Regions from separate parts of the Melaminivora jejuensis genome, predicted to be linked through region 2. Evidence: predicted binding sites of a transcription regulator. Region 2 holds the regulator's gene; each other region holds the start of a gene.

What was found. Region 2 encodes LexA, which represses DNA repair genes until DNA is damaged. Its sites were predicted from a motif close to ACTGTATNNNNATACAGT; they were not measured.
Region 1: the regulator LexA is predicted to act here: its motif matches at 1,731-1,748, upstream of IDM45_RS09140 (DNA topoisomerase IV subunit B).
Region 3: the regulator LexA is predicted to act here: its motif matches at 2,847-2,864, upstream of recA (recombinase RecA).

What each region holds. Positions count from the first base shown of each region.
Region 1 covers NZ_JACWIJ010000002.1:1,929,940-1,937,063, forward strand. The annotation lists gene IDM45_RS09140 (DNA topoisomerase IV subunit B) at 1-1,712, opposite strand, end outside; gene IDM45_RS09145 (MFS transporter) at 1,844-3,055, shown strand; gene IDM45_RS17935 (hypothetical protein) at 3,052-3,183, shown strand; gene IDM45_RS09150 (class I SAM-dependent methyltransferase) at 3,209-3,787, shown strand; gene dapA (4-hydroxy-tetrahydrodipicolinate synthase) at 3,818-4,717, shown strand; gene bamC (outer membrane protein assembly factor BamC) at 4,788-5,882, shown strand; gene IDM45_RS09165 (MBL fold metallo-hydrolase) at 5,898-6,695, shown strand; gene IDM45_RS09170 (hypothetical protein) at 6,808-7,092, opposite strand.
Region 2 covers NZ_JACWIJ010000002.1:693,999-701,122, reverse strand. The annotation lists gene lpxK (tetraacyldisaccharide 4'-kinase) at 1-110, shown strand, start outside; gene IDM45_RS03595 (Trm112 family protein) at 174-356, shown strand; gene kdsB (3-deoxy-manno-octulosonate cytidylyltransferase) at 353-1,144, shown strand; gene adk (adenylate kinase) at 1,309-1,965, shown strand; gene IDM45_RS03580 (asparaginase) at 2,042-3,007, opposite strand; gene lexA (transcriptional repressor LexA) at 3,096-3,770, shown strand; gene IDM45_RS03570 (hypothetical protein) at 3,942-4,373, shown strand; partial or broken gene hrpA (ATP-dependent RNA helicase HrpA) at 4,409-7,124, opposite strand, start outside.
Region 3 covers NZ_JACWIJ010000002.1:3,125,536-3,132,659, reverse strand. The annotation lists gene IDM45_RS14730 (DUF1631 family protein) at 1-946, shown strand, start outside; partial or broken gene recX (recombination regulator RecX) at 1,099-1,560, opposite strand; gene recA (recombinase RecA) at 1,636-2,793, opposite strand; gene IDM45_RS14715 (MarR family transcriptional regulator) at 2,928-3,437, shown strand; gene IDM45_RS14710 (winged helix-turn-helix transcriptional regulator) at 3,501-3,980, opposite strand; gene IDM45_RS14705 (D-amino acid dehydrogenase) at 4,107-5,414, shown strand; gene IDM45_RS14700 (response regulator) at 5,639-6,313, shown strand; gene IDM45_RS14695 (sensor histidine kinase) at 6,402-7,124, shown strand, end outside.

The DNA of each region.
Region 1 (7,124 bases), 1.2 Mb from region 2:
AGTTCCGCCTCGTCCAGCGCGTAGAGCTTGGCCGCCGGCTTTCTGCCGCGCGCCGGGATGTCCACGCGAAACAAGGGCGGGCGCGCCACGTAGATGTGGCCGGCCTCGATCAGCTTGGGGAAGTGGCGAAAGAACAGCGTCAGCAGCAGCACCTGGATGTGCGAGCCGTCCACGTCCGCGTCCGACAGGATGCAGACCTTGCCGTAGCGCAGGCCGGACAGATCCGGCTCGTCCTGCGGGCCGTGCGGATCGACGCCGATGGCCACGGCGATGTCGTGCACTTCGGTGTTGGCAAACAGCCGGTCGCGCTCGACCTCCCAGGTGTTGAGCACCTTGCCGCGCAGCGGCAAGATGGCTTGCGTCTCCTTGTCGCGGCCCATCTTGGCGCTGCCGCCGGCGGAGTCGCCCTCGACCAGGAAAACTTCGTTGTACGCCGTATCGCGACTTTCGCAGTCGGTGAGCTTGCCGGGCAGCACGGCCACGCCCGAGCCTTTTTTCTTCTCGACCTTCTGGCCGGCGCGCTGGCGGGTCTGCGCCGCCTTGATGGCCAGCTCCGCCAGCTTCCTGCCGTAGTCCACGTGCTGATGCAGCCACAGTTCGAGCGCCGGACGCACGAAGCTGGACACCAGCCGCACGGCATCGCGCGAGTTCAGCCGCTCCTTGATCTGGCCCTGGAACTGCGGATCGAGCACCTTGGCCGACAGCACGTAGCTGGCGCGGGCGAACACGTCCTCGGGCATGAGCTTGACGCCCTTGGGCAGCAGGCCGTGCAGCTCGATGAAGCTCTTGACGGCCTGGAACAGGCCATCGCGCAGGCCGCTGTCGTGCGTGCCGCCGGCGGATGTGGGGATCAGGTTGACGTAGCTCTCGCGCACCGGCGCGCCTTCTTCGGTGAAGGCCACGGCCCAGGCTGCGCCCTCGCCTTCGGCAAAGTGGTCGTTGCCGGCATCGGCAAAACCCTCGCCCTCGAACATGGGGATGACCGGGTCGGCGGGCAGTGTCTGCGCCAGATAGTCGCGTAGGCCGCCCTTGTATTGCCAGGTTTGCGTCTCGCGCGTTTTTTCGTTGTACAGCGTGACGGCGACGCCGGGCATCAGCACCGCCTTGCTGCGCAGCAGGTGCGTGAGTTCGCCCATAGGCAGGTGGCTGGACTCGAAATACTTCGCGTCGGGCCAGGCGCGCACCGTCGTGCCCTGCTTGCGCTCGCCGGGCTGCAGGGGCCGGGCCGCCAGCGGCTCGACCACGTCGCCGCCGGCAAAGACCAGGCGCGCCACCTGCCCTTCGCGGTGCGTGGCCACCTCCATGCGCGTGGACAGCGCATTGGTCACCGACACGCCCACGCCGTGCAGGCCGCCCGAGAAGCTGTAGGCACCGCCCTGGCCCTTGTCGAACTTGCCGCCGGCGTGCAGCCGGGTGAAGACCAGCTCGACCACGGGGGCCTTTTCCTCGGGGTGCAGGCCAAACGGGATGCCCCGGCCATCGTCCTCGACGCTGACCGAGCCATCCAGGTGCAGCGTCACGCGGATTTTCTTGCCGTAGCCGGCCAACGCCTCGTCGGCGGCGTTGTCCAGCACCTCCTGGATGATGTGCAGCGGGTTGTCGGTGCGGGTGTACATGCCCGGGCGTTGCTTGACGGGCTCCAGGCCCTTGAGGACGCGGATGGAGCGCTCGCCGTAGTCGTGGGCGGGGTGGTGTTGTGCTTTGCTGGCCATGGCGGCAGATTGTAGATAACTGGTTTTTTGAACAGTATTTTGGCGTTTTTTGCCTGGCCCGGCAGGTGGCGCGGGTTTTGGTTACATTCGCCCGGATGCACTCCGGCCCCTCCCAGCAGTCTCCTCTTCCCATGTTTCAGATCCTGGCGTGCGGCGCTGCCGTGGTCACGCTGTCCATGGGCATACGCCACGGCTTCGGCCTGTGGCTTGCACCCATCACGCAGGACATGGGCTGGACGCGCCAGACCTTTGCCTTTGCCATGGCCATCCAGAACCTGGCCTGGGGCGTGTTCGGCATCTTCGGCGGCATGGCGGCGGATCGCCTGGGCGCCTTCCGGGTGCTGATCGGCGGGGCGCTACTGTATGCGCTGGGCCTGTCCGGCATGGCGCTGTCGCCCACGCCAGGGCTGTTTGCCCTGAGCACTGGCGTGGTCATAGGCGCGGCGCAGGCCGGCACGACCTATGCCGTGATCTATGGCGTGCTGGGCCGGCAGATCGCGGCCGAGCGGCGCTCCTGGGCCATGGGTGTGGCGGCGGCAGCCGGCTCGTTCGGGCAGTTTTTGATGGTGCCGCTGGAGGGCCAGTTGATCCTGAGCCTGGGCTGGCAGCAGGCGCTGCTGGTGCTAGCGGCCATGGCGCTGCTGATCATCCCGCTGGCCTTTGGCCTGCGTGAGCCGGGCTTTGGCGGCCAACGCCAGCGCAGCGCCGGCGGCCACGGCCAGAGCGTGGGCCACGCGGTGGCCGAGGCACTGCGCCACCCGAGCTTCCTGCTGCTGACGGCGGGCTATTTCGTCTGCGGCTTCCAGGTGGTTTTCATCGGCGTCCACATGCCCAGCTACCTCAAGGATCACGGCCTGACGCCGCAGGTGGCCAGCATGGCGCTGGCGCTGATCGGCCTGTTCAACGTGGTGGGCACCTATGCCGCCGGCGCGCTGGGCCAGCGCCTGCCCAAGCGCACCATCCTGGTAGCCATCTACTGGGCGCGCGCGGTGGTCATCGCCATCTTCATGCTGGTGCCGCTGTCGCCCACCTCGGTGTACGTGTTTTCCGCCGTCATGGGGATGCTGTGGCTGTCCACCGTGCCGCCGACCAACGCCGTGGTGGCGCAGATCTTCGGCGTGCAGCACCTGTCCATGCTCAGCGGCTTTGTGTTCTTCAGCCACCAGATCGGCAGCTTCATGGGCGTGTGGCTGGGCGGCTATCTGTACGACCGCACGGGCAGCTACGACATCGTCTGGTACCTGGCGATTGCCCTGGGCATTCTGGCCGGGCTGCTCAACCTGCCGGTGCGTGAGAACGCCATCGTCCGCCCCGCCGCTGCAACGGCGGCCCAGCCCGCATGAGGCGCCTGCCTGTGCGCAACGCCCTGTTGGCCCTGGCGCTGGCCGCCGTGCTGCTGGCCGTGTTCGCCTGGTATCTGCGCCCGGACTTCATGCTCACGCTGGCCGATCAGCTGTGGGCCTGCTTCTAGACAACCGAATCCCCGCACCCCTGCCATGACCGCTGCCGACCTGCACCCGCCCTCGCAATGGATAGTGCGCTGGTCGCACCTGGTGCCCGCTGGCGGCGCCGTGCTGGACGTGGCCTGCGGCGCGGGCCGGCACGTGCGCTGGTTTCATGAACGAAATCACCCGGTAACCGGCGTGGATCAAGCGCTGTCAGCTACTGAATCAATAGCAAACATGGCCGCTGCAGCCATTCAGGCAGACATCGAGAATGGCCCCTGGCCCCTGCCCGGGCGGCAGTTCGCCGCCGTGGTGGTGACCAATTACCTGTGGCGGCCACTGCTGCCGACCATCGTCGCCAGCGTGGCGCCGGGCGGCGTGCTGCTGTACGAGACTTTTGCCCAGGGCAACGAGACCGTGGGCCGGCCCGCACGGCCCGACTTCCTGCTGGCGCCGGGCGAGTTGCTGCGCGCCTGCGCCGAGCTGCGCGTGGTGGCCTACGAGGACGGCTTTCTGAGCGCCCCCGAGCGCTTCGTGCAGCGCATTGCCGCCGTGCGTGCTCCGGCGCAGCCGGCACAGCGCTGGCCCCTGCAGCCGCCCGTCCCGGCTGGTGGGCAGTCGCCTCGTTAGAATGCCTTTTTTTGCGTTTTTGACCGCGCCATGACTCTTTCCAGCGCCCCTTTGACGGGCAGCATCGTCGCCCTTGTCACCCCCATGCTCGATGACGGCAGCGTGGACTACGCCGCGCTGCGCAAGCTCATCGACTGGCACGTCCAGGAGGGCACGGACTGCATCGGCGTCGTCGGCACCACGGGCGAGTCGCCCACGGTGAATGTCGAGGAGCACCGCGAGATCATCCGCGTGGCCGTCGAGCAGGCCGCTGGCCGCGTGCCCGTGATGGCCGGCTGCGGCGCCAACTCCACGCACGAGGCCATCGCCCTGGCACGCTACGCCAGGCAGGTGGGCGCGAGCAGCCAGCTGCAGGTCGTGCCCTACTACAACAAGCCCACGCAGGAAGGCCAGTACCAGCACTTCAAGGCCATCGCCGAGGCGGTCGGCGACCTGCCCATGGTGCTGTACAACGTGCCCGGGCGCACCGTGGCAGACATGCACCATGAGACCGTGCTGCGCCTGTCGCAGGTGCCGGGCATCGTCGGCATCAAGGAGGCCACCGGCAACATCGAGCGTGCGCAGTGGCTGATCCGCGACGTCCCGCAGGGCTTTGCCGTCTATTCGGGCGACGACCCCACGGCGGTGGCCCTGATGCTGTGCGGCGGCCACGGCAACATCAGCGTCACGGCCAACGTCGCGCCGCGCCTGATGCGCCAGCTGTGCGCCGCAGCCATCGCCGGCGACCGCCGGGCCGCCATGGACATCCAGTTCCAGCTGCTGCCGCTGCACAGGCACCTGTTCGTCGAGGCCAACCCCATCCCCGTCAAGTGGGCCATGGCGCGCCTGGGCCTGTGCGGCCCGGCCATGCGCCTGCCCATGACGCCACTGTCGCAGGGCAACGAAGCCGTGGTCGAGGGCGCACTGCGCGCCGCCGGCCTGCTGGCCTGACGTGCCGCCCGCCTGCCCGCTCCATCCATCCGCCTTCGCGCATCCGCACCGCGCAACGAGGACTGCTCTCGTGAACCCTAGCACCCGCATCGGCCTGCTCGGCCTGGCCCTCGCCCTGTCTGCCTGCTCCGTCTTGGAGAGCGACAAGATCGACTACAAGAGCGCCAGCAAGGGCGCGACGCTGGAGGTGCCGCCCGACCTGACGCAACTGTCGCGCGACACCCGCTACAGCGTGCCCGGCGGCACTGTCTCCGCCGCCGCCTACGAGGCCGGCGCGGCGCAGCAAAGCCGCAGCAGCGCCAGCAGCGCCGCGCCCAAGGCCATCGGCGACGTGCGCATCGAGCGCGACGGCAACCAGCGCTGGCTGGTGGTGGGCCGCAGTGCCGACCAGCTGTGGGAGCCGGTACGTGACTTCTGGCTGGACAACGGCTTCATCTACACCCTGGAAAACCGCGACCTGGGCCTGCTGGAGACTGACTGGGCGGAAAACCGCGCCAAGCTGCCGCAGGACATCATCCGCTCGACCATCGGCAAGGTTTTCGACTCGCTGTACTCGACCGGCGAGCGTGACCGCTTTCGCACGCGCATCGAGCGGCGCGCCGATGGCGGCACCGAGATCTATGTCAGCCATCGCGGCATGGTCGAGGTCTATACAAACACGCAAAAGGATCAGACCGTGTGGCAGCCGCGCGCCGCCGACCCGGAGCTGGAGACCGAATTCCTGCGCCGCCTGATGGTCAAGCTGGGCGTGAGCGAGGAGCAGTCGCGCGCGGCTGCCGCCGCGCCGCTGCCGGCAGCGCCAGCCGCCAGCATCGGCCAGGTCGATGGCGTGCCCGTGGTGCAGATCGCCGAGCCCTTCGACCGTGCCTGGCGCCGCGTCGGCGTGGCGCTGGATCGCACCGGCTTCACCGTGGAAGACCGGGACCGCAGCCAGGGCGTGTATTTCGTGCGCTACGTCGAGCCCAATGCGGACAGGAAGCAGCAGGGCTTCTTTGGCAAGCTGTTCAGCCGCAGCCCGGACGCTGCGCCGCCGCTCAAGTACCGCATCGTGGTGCGCAGCGAGGGCGCCAGCAGCACCGTGTCGGTGCTCAACGCTGCCGGCGCGCCCGAGTCCTCGGCTACCGCCGAGCGCATCGTGCGCGTGATCGCCGACGACCTGAAGTAAGCGGCTGCCGCAACCTTGCTGCGCTTTCGCAATCTGGCCAGCGGCAGCGGTGGCAACGCCACGCTGATCGAGGGCGGCAGCAGCGGCACGCGTCCTTGCCGCCTGCTGCTGGATTGCGGCCTGAGCCTGCGCCAAGTGGATGTGCGATTGCAGGCCGCCGGCACCAGCGCCGGCGCGCTGGATGCCGTTTTCATCACGCACGAGCATTCCGACCACACCGGCTGCGTGCTCAAACTCGCGCTGCGCGAGCGCATCCCGGTCTGGATGAGCGAGGGCACCTGGCGCGGCATGGGCGCGCCCGGGCTGGACGGCCTGCTGCACCTTGCCCACGATGGCCAGGCCATTGACCTGGGCGGCTTCGAGGCCTGGCCCTTTGCCGTGCCCCACGATGCGCGCGAGCCGCTGCATCTGCGCGTGAGCGACGGCGCCACGCACATCGGCCTGATGACCGACCTGGGCCATGCCCCGGAGCATGTGGTGCAGCACCTGCAAGGCTGCCACGCCCTGCTGCTGGAGGCCAACCACGACGCCGACATGCTGCACGGCGGGCGCTACCCGGCCTTTCTCAAGCAGCGCATCGCCGGCCCGCACGGCCACCTGGCCAACGACGCCAGCGCCGAGCTGCTGCGCGCCGTCTGCCATCCCGGCCTGCGCCAGGTGGTGGCGGCCCATCTGAGCGCGCGCAACAACCAGCCGCACTTGGCGCAGGCCGCGCTGGCACAGGCCTGGGGCTGTGCCAGCGCCGACATCATCGTGGCCGACCAGCGCACCGGGACGAATTGGGTGGCACCCGGCCAGGGACGCTGGGAGTGATGGCCTCGGCAGGCAGCAGGCAACAAAAAACCCCGTAGCGCTGGTACGCACGGGGTTTTTGTTGCCTGGCCCGGCACATGAGTGCCAGGCTGGCTGCGTCTTGGCGACGTGCTTACTTGGCTTCCGAGGAGGCAGGAGCTGCTGCGGCGGCGGCAGCAGCGTCGGCAGCAGCCTTGGCGTCGTCGGAGGCGGCATCGGCAGCAGGCGTGGCCGCGTCGGTGGCAGCAGGAGCCTCGGCAGGTGCGGGTGCCGGCTCGGGAGCAGGTGCCGGCTCGGGTGCCGGAGCCGGGGCTTCCACAGGAGCGGGCGCTGGCGCCGGAGCGGGCTCTTCCTTCTTGCCGCAGGCAGCGAGGGCGGCAGCAGCGATCAAGGCGGCCAGGACGACGGAATTTTTCATGTCAGTTTCCTAATGATGAAGACGATTGTTAT
Region 2 (7,124 bases):
TGAAGCTGTGGCCGCGCCACCCCGACGCCCTGGCCGTGCCGCTGCAACTCGAGCTGCCGCCGGCCTTTTTCGCGGCACTCGATGCGCGGCTGGCGCGGCTGACGGCCTGACTATCATCGCCAGCGGCCCGCACCACCCGCCAGCCCCCTACGAACGACTGAAAGACGCCATCCATGGATCCGAAACTGCTTGAACTGCTGGTCTGCCCCGTGACCAAGGGGCCGCTGAGCTACGACCGCGAGCGACAGGAGCTGGTCTCGCGCAGCGCCCGCCTGGCCTATCCGGTGCGCGACGGCATTCCGGTGCTGCTGGAAAACGAGGCGCGCACCCTGAGCGACGAGGAGCTGCAGGCGTGACAGCGCCAGCGCCACCGCCCTTCACGGTGCTGATCCCGGCGCGGCTGGCCTCCACCCGGCTGCCCGGCAAGCCGCTGGCCGACATCGCCGGCCTGCCCATGGTGGTGCGCGTGGCGCAGCAGGCCGCGCGCAGCAGCGCCGCGCGCTGCGTGGTGGCAGCCGACGATGCGCGCATCATCCAGGCCTGCGCCGCGCACGGCGTGCAGGCCCTGCTCACGCGCAGCGATCACGCCAGCGGCAGCGACCGGCTGGCCGAGGCCTGCGAGAAGCTCGCCCTGCCGGACGATGCCATCGTGGTCAACGTGCAGGGCGACGAGCCGCTGATTGAGCCGGGGCTGATCGACGCCGTGGCCGCCCTGCTGGCCGCGCATCCCGGGGCCGCCATGGGTACGGCCGCACACGCGCTGGACAGCGCCGAGGAGCTGGCCAATCCCAACGTGGTCAAGGTCGTGCTCAACGCTGCCGGCCTGGCGCAGTATTTCAGCCGCGCGCCCATCCCGTTTGCCCGCGACCACGCCGCCGGCGACGCCTGGTGGCGCAGCAGCGCCGCGCCGGGCCTTGCGCCGCTGCGCCACGTCGGCATCTACAGCTACCGGGCCGGCTTTGTGCGCCGCTTTCCGCAGCTGCCGCCAGCGCCCACCGAGCAATGCGAGCAACTGGAGCAATTGCGCGCCCTCTGGCATGGCCACGCCATCGCTGTGCATGTGACCGCGCAGGCGCCCGGCGCCGGCGTGGACACGCCGCAGGATCTGCAGCGCGTGCGCGCCCTGCTGGGCGCTGGCGCCTGAACAGGGCGCGGCGCAGCTCCCGCACCGGCCCACCCGGGCGTCAGCCTGAAACAAAACGTGCGTGTTATTCTCGCCGCCCATCGCACGCCTGGAGCCACCGCGCCCGGGCCTGCGGGCGCCCCTGGCGGCGCAGCCGATTTGCAAAAAACCGAGAGGACCCACCCATGAGACTGATCCTGCTGGGCGCCCCTGGCGCCGGAAAAGGCACGCAGGCCGCGTTCATCTGCCAGAAGTTCGGCATCCCGCAAATCTCCACCGGCGACATGCTGCGCGCCGCCGTCAAGGCCGGCACACCGCTGGGCCTGCAGGCCAAGGCGGTGATGGATGCCGGCCAGCTGGTCAGCGACGAGCTGATCATCAACCTGGTCAAGGAGCGCATCGCCCAGCCCGACTGCGCAGGCGGCTTTCTGTTCGACGGCTTCCCGCGTACCATCCCGCAGGCCGACGCCATGAAGGACGCCGGCGTCAAGCTGGACTACGTGCTGGAGATTGATGTGCCCTTCGACGCCATCATCGAGCGCATGAGCGGGCGGCGCTCGCACCCGGCCTCGGGGCGCACCTACCACGTCAAGTTCAACCCGCCCAAGGCCGAGGGCCTGGACGACGAGACCGGCGAGCCGTTGGTGCAGCGTGAGGACGACAAGGAAGAGACGGTGAAGAAGCGCCTGGAGGTCTATAGCCAGCAGACGCGCCCGCTGGTGGACTACTACTCCGACTGGGCCAAGGCCGACCCAGCCAATGCGCCCAAGTACCGCGCCATCAGCGGCACCGGCACGGTCGAGCAAATCACCGAGCGCGCCCTGGCCGCCCTGTCGAGCTGAGCGCCCAGCGCCACCCGTGAACGCCCCGCCGCCTGCGGGGCGTTTTCGTTGGCGGCTTCCGTCGCGCCTGATGTGTTCAGGCCCGCGCCATCAGCTCCAGCATCAGGCTGATGCGTGCCTTGACCGGAGGCAGCCCCAGCGGATCGGCCCAGCGCTCATCGGCCTGCGCCAGCATCCGGCCCTGCGGGCAGCGCGAGGCCAGCCGGATGGCGACCCCGGCCTGCTCGGCGCGCAGCAGGGCGGGATACAGCGCCTCGTGCAGCGTGCCGTTGCCAGTCGCGGCCACGACCAGGCCGGCAAAGCCCGCGCCCACCAGCGCATCCACCACACTGCCGTCGGCGCCGGCATGGCTCATGACGATGGCCACGCGCGGCCATTGCATATGCCATTGCCCGCCCTCCCCCAGCCGCCCGGCGAGGCCGGCATGGGCCGGCGGCAACGCCTGCGGCGCGCAGCCATGCGCCCAGCGCACCCGTCCGCCCTCCACCCAGCCCAGCGGGCCGCCATCGCCCGAGGCGAAGGCATCCAGGCGCAGCGGATGCACCTTGCTGACCTCGCGCGCCCCATGTATCACCCCGGCGCCCACGGCCAGCACGCCGCGCGCCGCAGGCTGCGCCGCCAGCGTCACGGCATCGAGCAGATTCTGCGGCCCATCGGGCGCCAGCGCCGTGGCCGGGCGCATGGCGCTGGTCAGCACCACCGGCTTGTGCGCGGGCAACAGGTTGTGCAGCAGCCAGGCGGTCTCTTCCAGCGTGTCCGTGCCGTGCGTGATGGCCAGGCCAGCCACGGCCTCATCAGCCAAATGCACCAGGCAGCGCTGCACCAGGCGCGCCCAGACGGCGTGGCCCATGTCCTTGCTGTCGATCTGCGCCACCTGCTCGGCGCGCAGCGGGCCACGGGCCGCCTGCGCCAGTTGCGGCACGGCGGCCAGCAACTGCTGCACGCCCAGCTGCGCCGCCGTGTAGCCGACGTTGGCGCCTGCCACGTCCGAAGTCCCGGCGATGGTGCCGCCGGTGCCCAGCACCACGATGCCTGCTGCCATGCTCTTGCGTCCTTTGCAAAACTGTTCAAAAATACAGTTACTGGATCAAAAACCAGTGCTTTTTTGACCCACCTCGATTGAAGCGACCATGCTCGACCACCCCAAGCTCACCGCCCGCCAGCAGGAGATTCTGGACTTGATCCAGACCGCCATCGCCCGCACCGGCGCCCCGCCCACGCGCGCCGAGATCGCCGCCGAACTGGGCTTTCGCTCGGTCAACGCCGCCGAGGAACACTTGCAGGCGCTGGCGCGCAAGGGCGTCATCGAGCTGGTCAGCGGCACCTCGCGCGGCATCCGCCTGTGCAGCCACACGGTGCGCAACATCAACGCCGCGCGCGGCGCGCAGTTCGCCTCGGCCATTCCCGGCCTGAGCCAGCTCACCCTGCCCCTGGTGGGCCGCGTGGCCGCCGGCTCGCCCATCCTGGCGCAGGAGCACGTGGAGCACAGCTATGTGCTCGAGAGTACGCTGTTCCAGCACAAGCCCGACTACCTGCTCAAGGTGCGCGGCATGTCCATGCGCGACGCCGGCATCATGGATGGCGACCTGCTAGCCGTGCAGGCCACGCGCGAGGCGCGCAGCGGCCAGATCATCGTGGCGCGCCTGGGCGACGATGTGACCGTCAAGCGCCTGCGCCGTACAGGCCGGGCCATCGAGCTGCTGCCGGAAAACCCCGACTACCCGGTCATCCGCATCCAGCCCGGCGAGCCCTTCGAGATCGAAGGCCTGGCCGTGGGCCTGATCCGCAACACCCTGCTGGTGTAGCGCCTTGCGCGCCGGGCAGCTCCCCAGGTGGCGGGCGTCTGGCATGGGGGCAAGCCACAGCCCTACGTGCCAACCCTGGGGATACGCGCCCCGCCCTCGGGCCATTCAGTAATCCTGCCTGTGTTCTTGCTTTGGCCGCCCCTTTGTCAAGGGGTGTGGAGGAGTTTTCACATGGCGTTTACCCTGAGCAACTGGTTGTCCCCGCTGTCCATCCTGTCGAGCCTGCTCAAGCCAGCGCGCCGGGACAGGCCTGGCCCCGCCCCGGCTGCCACGCGGCAGCCAGCCCCGCCAGCCCCGGACTTCGCTGCCACTGCCGCTGTGGCGGCACAGCTGCCGCAGGCCTGCTGCGCCTGGACTTTGCCTGCCCCGCACCTGCGGGCGGTGCATTACGCCATGCCAACTGCCGCGCTGCTTGCCGGCGCCGCCTCAGCCGCCCCGGCCACGCCGGACTGCCGGCCAGCCGCTGGCGAAGGCCGGGCGCAGCGGCGCAGGCCGCCGCTGCGCGTCATCCGGCGCGATACGGCAGGCGATGCCTGCCGCCTGGTGATCTCCGGGCGCATGGCCGATGTCTGCGCGGAGCTCGACCGCCTGGCGCTGCACTGAGGGAGCGTCGGGTGCTGAGCTGAACGGACGCCCCGTCAGGCCACCAGCTGCGCCCAGACCTTGTCCAGCCGCTTGCTGCTGACCGGGTACGGCGTGCGCAGCTCCTGCGCGAACAGGCTCACGCGCAGTTCTTCGAGCATCCAGCGGTACTCCTGCATCCGGCTGTCGTGCTGGCCCCGGCGCTCGGCCAGCAGGCGCCAGTAGCGCTGCTCCAGCGGCTGCAGCTCCTTCATGCGCTGGGCGTCGCGTGCGGCGTCGGCGCGCTGCTTGTCCAGGCGCACGACCATGGCCTTGAGGTAGCGCGGCAGGTGCTGCAGCTGCACCCACGGCGTGGCCGCCAGGAAGTTGCGCGGCATCAGGCGCTGCAGCTGCTGGCCGATGTCGGCAGCCGCCTCGCGGGCATTCCTGGCGTCCTTGAGCTTGCGCTGGGCGGCGGCGTATTCCTGCAAGATGGTGGCGGCCAGGCGCGCCACCTCGTTGGCGATCAGCGTCAGCCGGGTGCGGCCCTCGTGTACGCGCTGCTGGAACTGCGCCTCATTGATGGGCAGCGGCTCGGCCATGAAGGCGCGCTCCAGCGCCACGTCGATGATCTGCGCGCGCAATTGCTCCTGCGTGCCCAGCGGCATGTAGGCCACGGCCATGGCCGTCAGATCGGGGATGTTCTTTTCCAGGTATTTCAGCGCGTCGCGGATCTGCAGGGCGAACAGCCGGCGCAGGCCCGCGCGGTGGCGCGCGGCAGCCAGTTCCGGCTCATCGAAGACCTCGATGGTCACGGCATCGCCCTGGTCGATCAGCGCCGCAAAGCCGATCAGCGTCTGGCTGCCGCGCGTGATTTCCATCAGCTCGGGCAACTCGCCAAAGCTCCAGGCAGTGTGGCGGGCTTCGGCGCTCAGCACCGGAGCCGCAGCCGCAGCTTCGTTTTTGATAGCTGCCAGCGCTTGTCTGGTGGTCTTTTGCGAATCCTTTTGTACTGAAACTGGCTCTGGATCAGCGCTGCCAGCTATCTTTAATGAAGCAAGCGCCTGGAATGCACCGCGTGCGCGCGCGCCCAGCTCGGCCTTGAGCGCGGCCAGATTGCGCCCCTGCCCGAGCTGGCGGCCATGCTCGTCGATGACGCGGAAATTCATGAACAGGTGGGGCTTGAGCATGTCCAGCTTGAAGTCGGCGCGCTTGACATCCAGCGAGGTCTCGTCGCGCACCACCTTGAGCAGCGCCTCCAGCAGACTGCCGCGCGCCCAGTGCTCGTCGTGCGTGAAGCGCTCGGCCAGCCGCGCCGCGCTCTCGGGCAGCGGCACAAAGCGGCTTCTGGGGCGCTGCGGCAGGCTCTTGAGCAGGGCCTGGAGTTTTTCCTTGAGCATCCCCGGCACCAGCCATTCGGCGCGCTCCTCGCTGACCTGGTTGAGCACGAACAGCGGCACCGTCACCGTGATGCCATCGCGCGCATCGCCCGGCTCGTGCAGATAGCTGGCGCTGCAGTCCACGCCGCCCAGCTTGACGGTGCGCGGGAAGTTGTCGGTGGTGATGCCGGCGGCCTCGTGGCGCATCAGCTCGTCGCGCGTCAGGCGCAGCAACTCGGGCTGCTGGCGGCTGGCCGCGCGAAACCAGCGCTCGAAGGTCGCGCCGCTGAAGACCTCCTGCGGCAGCTGCTGGTCGTAGTAGGCGTAGATCAGCTCATCATCGACCAGCACGTCCTGGCGCCGGCTCTTGTGCTCCAGCTCCTCGACGCGGGCGACCAGCTTGCGGTTGGCCGACAGGAACTGCCAGGGCGCGTCCCACTCGCCCTCGACCAGGGCGCGGCGGATGAAGATCTGGCGCGCCTCGTGCGGGTCGATGCGGCCGTAGCTGATGCGCCGACCGCTATAGACCACCAGGCCGTACAGCGTGGCGCGCTCCAGTGCCACCACGTCGGCCTGCTTCTTGCTCCAGTGCGGCTCCAGCAATTGTTTTTTCAGCAGGTGGCTGCCGACCTCCTCCAGCCATTGCGGCTCGATGGCGGCGATGCCCCGGCCATACAGGCGCGTGGTCTCGACCTGCTCGGCGGCGACGATCCAGCGCCCGGGCTTTCTGGACAGGTGCGCGCCCGGGTGCGGGTGGAATTTGATGCCGTGCGCGCCCAGGTAGGTATCCGCCTCCTCGGGCTTGAAGCCGATATTGCCCAGCAGACCCGACAGCATGGACAGGTGCAGCGCGTCGTAGCCCGCCGGCTCGGCGTTGAGCGGCCACTGGTGCTCGCGCACCACGGTGAGCAGTTGCGAGTGGATGTCGCGCCACTCGCGCACGCGGCGGATGTTGATGAAGTTGCTGCGCAGCAGCTGCTCCCACTGGCGGTTGCTGAGTTTGTGGGTGTCGCCCGCCTGATCCTGCGGCGGGAGGCTGGAGTGGGATGCCTGCGCCCGCTGCTGGCCCCCTCCCCGGCCCTCCCCCAGCGGGGGAGGGAGGCTCTGGCTCCTTCCCCCTTGGGGGAAGGCTGGGATGGGGGCTGCCCGCCCACCCCCCGTTTGGCCACCGGCAGCGCCGCCATGTTGCGCGGCGCCGCCGCTGGCGTGGCCGATTGCGCTGCCATCTCGCGCCGGCTCATGGCCACGGCCTTGCCGCCACGCGCGTCGTGCAGCCACTGCCACAGGCGCAGGTAGCCGCTGAACTCGCTCTTGTCGTCGTCGAACTTGGCGTGCTGCTGGTCGGCCTGCTGCTGGGCGTCCAGGGGCCGGTCGCGCACGTCCTGCACCGACAGGGCCGAGGCGACGATCAGCA
Region 3 (7,124 bases), 2.4 Mb from region 2:
GACCGGCCAGCGCGTCTTCGCCATCGCGCTCAAGGAGTTCGAGAGTTTTCTGGCGCGCTTTCTGACCGGGCGCCAGGGCACGACGGCACGCCTGGCCAGCGTGGCCCAGCAGGTTGAGCAGCGCGAGACGCTGACCATCCAGTACACCATCGAGCTGCGCAAGCTGCTCAAGGACATGCCGGTACGCGACGAGCTCCGCGAGTTCCTGTTCAAGACCTGGGCCGAGGTGCTGGCCGTGGCCGCCGTGCGCCACGGCGCCCAGCACGCCGTGACTGCCGAGTGCAAGCGCACCGCCGCCGACCTGGTCTGGGCGGCCAGCGCCAAGCCGGGCCGCGCCGACCGCGCCCAGGTCATCCAGAACCTGCCGGCGCTCTTGCAGTCGCTGCGCCGTGGCCTGGCGCTGCTGGGCATCAACGGCGCCGAGCAGGACGCGCAGATCAAGACGCTGACCGACATCCTGTCCGACGCCTTCATGTCCAAGACGGCGGCCATCCCGCAGGTACACATCGACGCCATGGCGCGGCGCCTGGCCAATCTGGAGGAATACCTCAGCGACGAGGCGCTGGGCGACATGCCGCTGTCGGCGGAGAACATCGAGCTGCTGCTGGGCATAGACGCCTCGGCCATCCACGTCATCGCCGACAACAACGCACCCGTGGAGCCGGACATGCTGGCCTGGGCGCAGCAGCTGGTGCCCGGCAGCTGGTTCACCCTGGAGCAAAGCGGCAACTCGGTCGAGGTGCAGTACGTCTGGCACAGCCAGCGCCGCCAGCTGCATTTGTTCGCGGCGGCCAGCGGCGGCAGCTACCTGCTGCAATTGCGCCGGCTGGCGGCCTACCTGCAGGCGCGGATGCTGCAGCCGCAGGAGGAAGAAAGCCTCACCCTGCGCGCCACGCGCGAGGCGCTGACCCGGCTGGACGCCGATCCGGGCCGCCTGCTGAACTGATTGTAGCTACACAAAATATAGCTGCTAGCGCTTGTCCCATAAGGGTTTGGGCCACATTTGACCAAAAAAAAGGCCTTTGCCAGGCCCCTGCGGCGCTGCGTCCGAGGTTTCGCTGCGCCCGAGGTTTCACCAGGGGCGGCGTCGGCCCCGTCGTCGCCATCTTCCTGCCCGGCGCTGCGCAGCACCCGGCGCACCACATCGGCGGCAAAGCCGCGCGCGGCCAGAAAGCGCATCTGGCGCGCGCGCTCCTGCGGCGTCTGCGGCGGCGGGGCACTGCCAAAGCGCTGGCGCCACACGGCCAGGGCGCGTGCGTGCTCGGTGGCGGCGAGTTGCTGGGCGCTGGCGCGCACCAGCTCTTCGTCCAGGCCCTTGCGGCGCAGCTCCTGCAGCACGCGCTGCGTGCCCAGCCGGGGCGCGCGCTGGTGCAGCACCGACTCGGCCACCCGGGCCGGGTTGATGAAGTCCTTGGCCTGCAGCTCGTCCAGGATGGCGTCCAGGTCGTCGCCGTCCTGCACATGGCGCGCCAGCTTGGCCTGCAGCTCGCTGCGCGAGTGCTCGCGCTGCGCCAGCAGCCGCAGGGCGCGGCCCTTGAGCGAGAGTTTCTGGAATCCCATGACGGCGTGCGTCGAGCGGTAGGCGCTGTGCGGACGTTCACGCCGGGCGCACGACGCGCATCGCCCAGCCTCCCCTCAGAGCAGCACGTCCTCGGACGGCTTATCCGCCTTCTTGCCACGCGGTGCAGCAGCAGGCTTGTCCTCGGCAGCGGGCGCCGCGCCCAGTTCGGCTGCCTCGTCCGCCGTGGGCGCCGGCTGGCCTGCCACTTCGGGCAGCAGGGCAATGCCCAGGCTGGCGCGCACCTTGTTCTCGATCTCGCGCGCCAGTGCCGGGTTCTCGCGCAAGAATTCGCGCGCGTTGTCGCGGCCCTGGCCGATCTTCTCGCCGTTGTAGGCGTACCAGGCGCCACTCTTGTCCACGATGCGTGCGTTCACGCCCATGTCCAGGATCTCGCCCTCGCGCGAGATGCCCTCGCCGAACAGGATGTCGAACTCGGCCTGCTTGAAGGGCGGGCTGACCTTGTTCTTGACCACCTTGACGCGGGTTTCGTTGCCGATCGGCGTGTCGCCCTTCTTGATAGTGCCGATGCGGCGGATGTCCAGGCGCACCGAGGCGTAGAACTTCAGCGCATTGCCGCCGGTCGTCGTCTCGGGGCTGCCGAACATGACGCCGATCTTCATGCGGATCTGGTTGATGAAGATGACCGTGCAGTTGGTCTTCTTGATGGTGGCCGTCAGCTTGCGCAGCGCCTGGCTCATCAGCCGCGCCTGCAGGCCGGGTAGCTGATCGCCCATCTCGCCCTCGATCTCGGCCTTGGGCGTGAGCGCGGCCACCGAGTCGATGACGATCAGATCCACTGCGCCCGAGCGCACCAGGCTGTCCACGATCTCCAGCGCCTGCTCGCCGGTGTCGGGCTGGCTGATCAGGAGGTCGGACAGGTTGACGCCGAGTTTCTGCGCGTACTGCACGTCCAGCGCGTGCTCGGCATCGACGAAGGCGCACTGGCCGGCGAGTTTCTGCATCTGCGCGATGACCTGCAGGGTCAGCGTGGTCTTGCCCGAGGACTCGGGGCCGTAGATCTCGATGACCCGCCCGCGCGGCAGGCCACCCACGCCCAGGGCCACGTCCAGGCCCAGCGAGCCGGTGGAGACGGTCTGGATGTCCTCGATGGCCTCGCCCTCGCCCAGGCGCATGATGGTGCCTTTGCCAAACTGCTTTTCGATCTGGGCTAGGGCAGCCTGCAAGGCCTTGGCCTTCTCGCTGGCGGCGGCGGGGTTGACGGTTGCGTTCATGTTGCGTTCCTCGCCCCGAAGGGGCAGAAAATTGGTCGCTAGACCGGGGAATGACTGGATGCCTGAACAGTAGTGTAGGGACGCATGAAAGCCATTTCAAACGAAATTTAGTCAGTTTGCCTGACAATCAAGGCATGACTGCAGCCGCACTTTCCGAAGACCTTCCCGACGATTTTTCCGACGACCGCTGGCGCCAGGTACACCTGGGCCGGCTGATGGGCCACGCGCTGCGGCGCTTCGATGCGCGCGTGCTGCAGCTCATGGCGCGCGACGTGCAGGTGCCGCTGGCGCTGTCCAACCTGGCGGCGCGCGAGCAGATCAGCGCCGCGCACATCCACATCACGCGCCACCTGCCGCTGGCCGGCGAGCGCCTGACCGAGCTGGCCGAGCGCGCCGGCATGAGCAAGCAGGCCATGGCCAGCCTGGTCGATCAGTGCGAGGCCTGGGGCCTGGTCACGCGCCAGCGCGACGAGCGCGACGCCCGTGCGCGGCGGGTGTGCTTCACGCCCACGGGCCTCGTGTGGCTGCAGGGCTTTCGCAATGCCGTGGCGCAGGCCGAGGCGGAGTTTCGCGCCGAAGTCGGCGACGACGTGGCCACCGTGGTCGCCCTGGGCCTGGAAGCCTACGCAAGCGGCTACGAATAGGCATGAAATCAGCCCTGAACCCAATGCTGGCAAGCGCTGACAGCTATTAAATTTGCAGCATCATCAAGCCTTGCCACGCCGCTCGCTGGCCAGCACGCAACTCTCCTTGACCTCCTCCATGACCACATAGCTGTTGGACTGCGCCGGCACCGGCATCCGCTGCAGGATGTTGCCCAGCAGGTGGCGGTATTCGGCCATGCCGGTCAGGCGCGCCTTGACCAGGTAGTCGTAGCTGCCCGAAATCAAATGGCACTCCAGCACCTCGGGCATGTGCTGCAGCTCGTCGCGCACCGCCTTGAAGATTTGCTCGGACTTCTGCGCCAGGGTGATCTCGACGAAGACCAGCAGTGGCCGGCCCAGCGCCTCGGGCTTGACGCGGGCGTGGTAGCCGGTGATGACGCCCTGCGCCTCCAGCCGCTTGACGCGCTGCGAGCACGGCGAGGTGGACAGGCCGATGCGCTCGCCCAGCTCGGTCATGGTCAGGCGGCCATCGCGCTGCAGCTGATCGAGGATGCGCAAGTCCAGGGTGTCGAGTTCAGGCATTGCTGCAAAACCTTGCGGAGGTGGTGGATGACAGCAGCTTTTGCTGCTGACAGGCATTATTTCGGCAAAAGATAGGCGGTCAAATCCCTAAAGTCATGACCATCCACCCCATACAGGAGACAGGTCGTGAAAGTTGTCGTGCTGGGCGCCGGCGTGATCGGCGTGACTACCGCCTACTACCTGGCGCGCGCCGGCGCCGAGGTCACCGTGATCGAGCGCGAGGCTGGCGCGGCGCTGCAGACCAGCTTCGCCAACGCCGGCCAGGTGTCGTTCGGCTACTCCACACCCTGGGGCGCGCCGGGCATCCCGGCCAAGGCGCTCAAGTGGATGTTCGAGCGCCACGCGCCGCTGGCCATCCGCCCCGACGGCACTTTGTTCCAGCTGCGCTGGATGGCGGCCATGCTGCGCAACTGCTCGGCAGACCGTTATGCGGTCAACAAGGAGCGGATGCTGCGCCTGTCGCACTACAGCCGCCAGTGCATCGACCAGCTGCGCCTCGATACCGGCATCGCCTACGAAGGCCGCCAGGCCGGCACGCTGCAGTTGTTTCGCTCGCAAAAACAGCTCGACCAGGCGCAGCGTGACATCGCCGTGCTGCGCGAATGCGGCATCGCCTACGAGCTGCTGGACGCCGGCGGCGTGCGCCGCGCCGAGCCGGCCCTGGCGCACGCCCAGGCGCCGATTGCCGGCGGCCTGCGCCTGCCCGATGACCAGACCGGCGACTGCTTGCTGTTCACCAATGCGCTGGCGCGCCTGGCGCAGCAGCTCGGCGTGCAGTTTCGCTTCGGCACCGGCATCGAGCGGCTGCTGCAGGACGGCCAGGGCGCCATCAGCGGCGTGCAGCTCAGCGGCCCGCAGCGCGAAGTCGTGCGCGCCGACCGCTACGTGCTGGCCCTGGGCAGCTACTCGCGCGCGCTGCTGCGCTCCACCGGGCTGGACATTCCGGTCTATCCGGTCAAGGGCTACTCGCTCACCCTGCCCATCGTCGATGAGGCGCTGGCGCCGCGCTCGACGGTGCTGGACGAGACCTACAAGATCGCCCTGACGCGCTTCGACCAGCGCATCCGCGTCGGCGGCATGGCCGAGCTGGCGGGCTTCGACACCACGCTGCGCCCGCAGCGGCGCGCCACGCTGGAGCTGGTCACCGGCCAGTTGTTCCCCGGCGGCGACCTGCAGCGCGCCGAGTTCTGGACAGGTCTGCGCCCGATGACGCCCGACAGCACGCCCATCGTCGGCCGCACGCCGCTGGGCAACCTGTACCTGAACACCGGGCACGGCACGCTGGGCTGGACCATGGCCTGCGGCTCGGGCCAGTTGCTGGCCGACATCGTGACCGGGCGGCCCACGCAGATTGCCACGCAGGGCCTGTCGGTCGATCGCTACCTGGGCGGCACGCCGGCGGCCCAGGCGCAGACCCGCCCGGCAGCCTCCTAGGAGCCTGGGCGGCAGAAGGCGTCGAAGCGAAACGTGCGAAAAACGAGGCCAGCGTGGCGATACCAGCAAGCCCATAGCCGGGCTATGGGCGCAGATGGGAGCGCCGCGATGGACTGTTTTCTCGCGCGTTGCAGCCGATGCTGCTTCTGCCGCCCAGGCTCCTAGAATCGGCAGCGCCGGCCGCACAGCGCCTGCGCCCGCCGATTCTCAGGAGACTTTGCCCCATGCGCATCCTCATCGCCGAAGACGACCAGGTACTGGCCGATGGCCTGCTGCGCAGCTTGCGCGGCTCGGGCGCAGTGGTGGATCACGTGGCCAGCGGCACCGAGGTCGATGCCGCGCTGATGGCCAACAACGAATTCGACCTGCTGATCCTGGACTTGGGCCTGCCCAGGATGCACGGCCTGGAAGTGCTCAAGCGCCTGCGCGGGCGCGGCTCGGCGCTGCCGGTGCTGATCCTCACCGCCGCCGACGGCATCGAGGAGCGCGTCAAGGGCCTGGATCTGGGTGCCGACGACTACATGGCCAAGCCGTTTTCGCTGCAGGAGCTCGAAGCGCGCGTGCGCGCGCTCACGCGCCGTGGCATGGGCGCCACCAGCAGCGCCATCCGCCACGGCCCGCTGACCTACGACCAGGCCGGGCGCGTGGCCACCATCGACGGCAAGCTGGTCGAGCTGTCGGCGCGCGAGCTGGGCCTGCTGGAAGTGCTGCTGCAGCGCGCCGGGCGCCTGGTGAGCAAGGAGCAATTGGTCGAGCGCCTGTGCGAGTGGGGCGAGGAAGTCAGCAACAACGCCATCGAGGTCTATATCCACCGCCTGAGGAAGAAGATCGAGCGCGGCCCCATCCGCATCGCCACCGTGCGCGGCCTGGGCTACTGCCTGGAAAAAATTCCAGGCTGATCGAAATTGATAGCTGCCAGCGCTTGCCTGGCAAGGGCTAGAGGCCAAAAAGACCATAAATCCGGCAACTCTCAACCGGCATCGGCGCGTGAAAATCTTCCAGCGTGAGCAGCGCTCCCTGTTCGGCGAGATCCTGGACTGGATGCTCACGCCGCTGCTGCTGCTGTGGCCCGTCAGCCTGGCGCTGACCTGGCTGGTGGCGCAGGAGCTGGCCAACAAGCCCTTCGACCGGGCGCTGGAATACAACGCGCACGCGCTGGCGCAGTTCGTCACCGTCCACAAGGGGCGGGTGCATTTCAGCCTGCCGCAGCCGGCCAGCGAGCTGCTGCGCGCCGACGAATCCGACTTCGTTTATTACCAGGTGCTGGCGCCGGGCGGCGGCTACCTGGCCGGCGAGCGCGACCTGCCGGCGCCGCCCGAGGAGGAAAAGGCCAGCTCCGCCGAAGTGCGCCTGCGCGACGCCGAGCTGCGCGGCATCGGCATCCGCGTGGCCTACATCTGGGTGCGCGTGCCGCTCGATGGCGCGCCCGCCGTGCTGGTGCAGGTGGCCGAGACGCGCACCAAGCGCAGCGTGCTGGCCACCGAGATCATCAAGGGCGTGATGCTGCCGCAGTTCGTCATCCTGCCGCTGGCGGTGTTGCTGGTGTGGCTGGCGCTGGCGCGCGGCATCAAGCCGCTGCACCAGCTCGAAGAGCGCATCCGCGCGAGGAAGAGCGACGACATGTCGCCGCTGGACGTGCGCGCCGTGCCCATGGAGGTGGCGCCGCTGGTGGACTCGGTCAACGACCTGCTGCGCCGCCTGCACGAATCC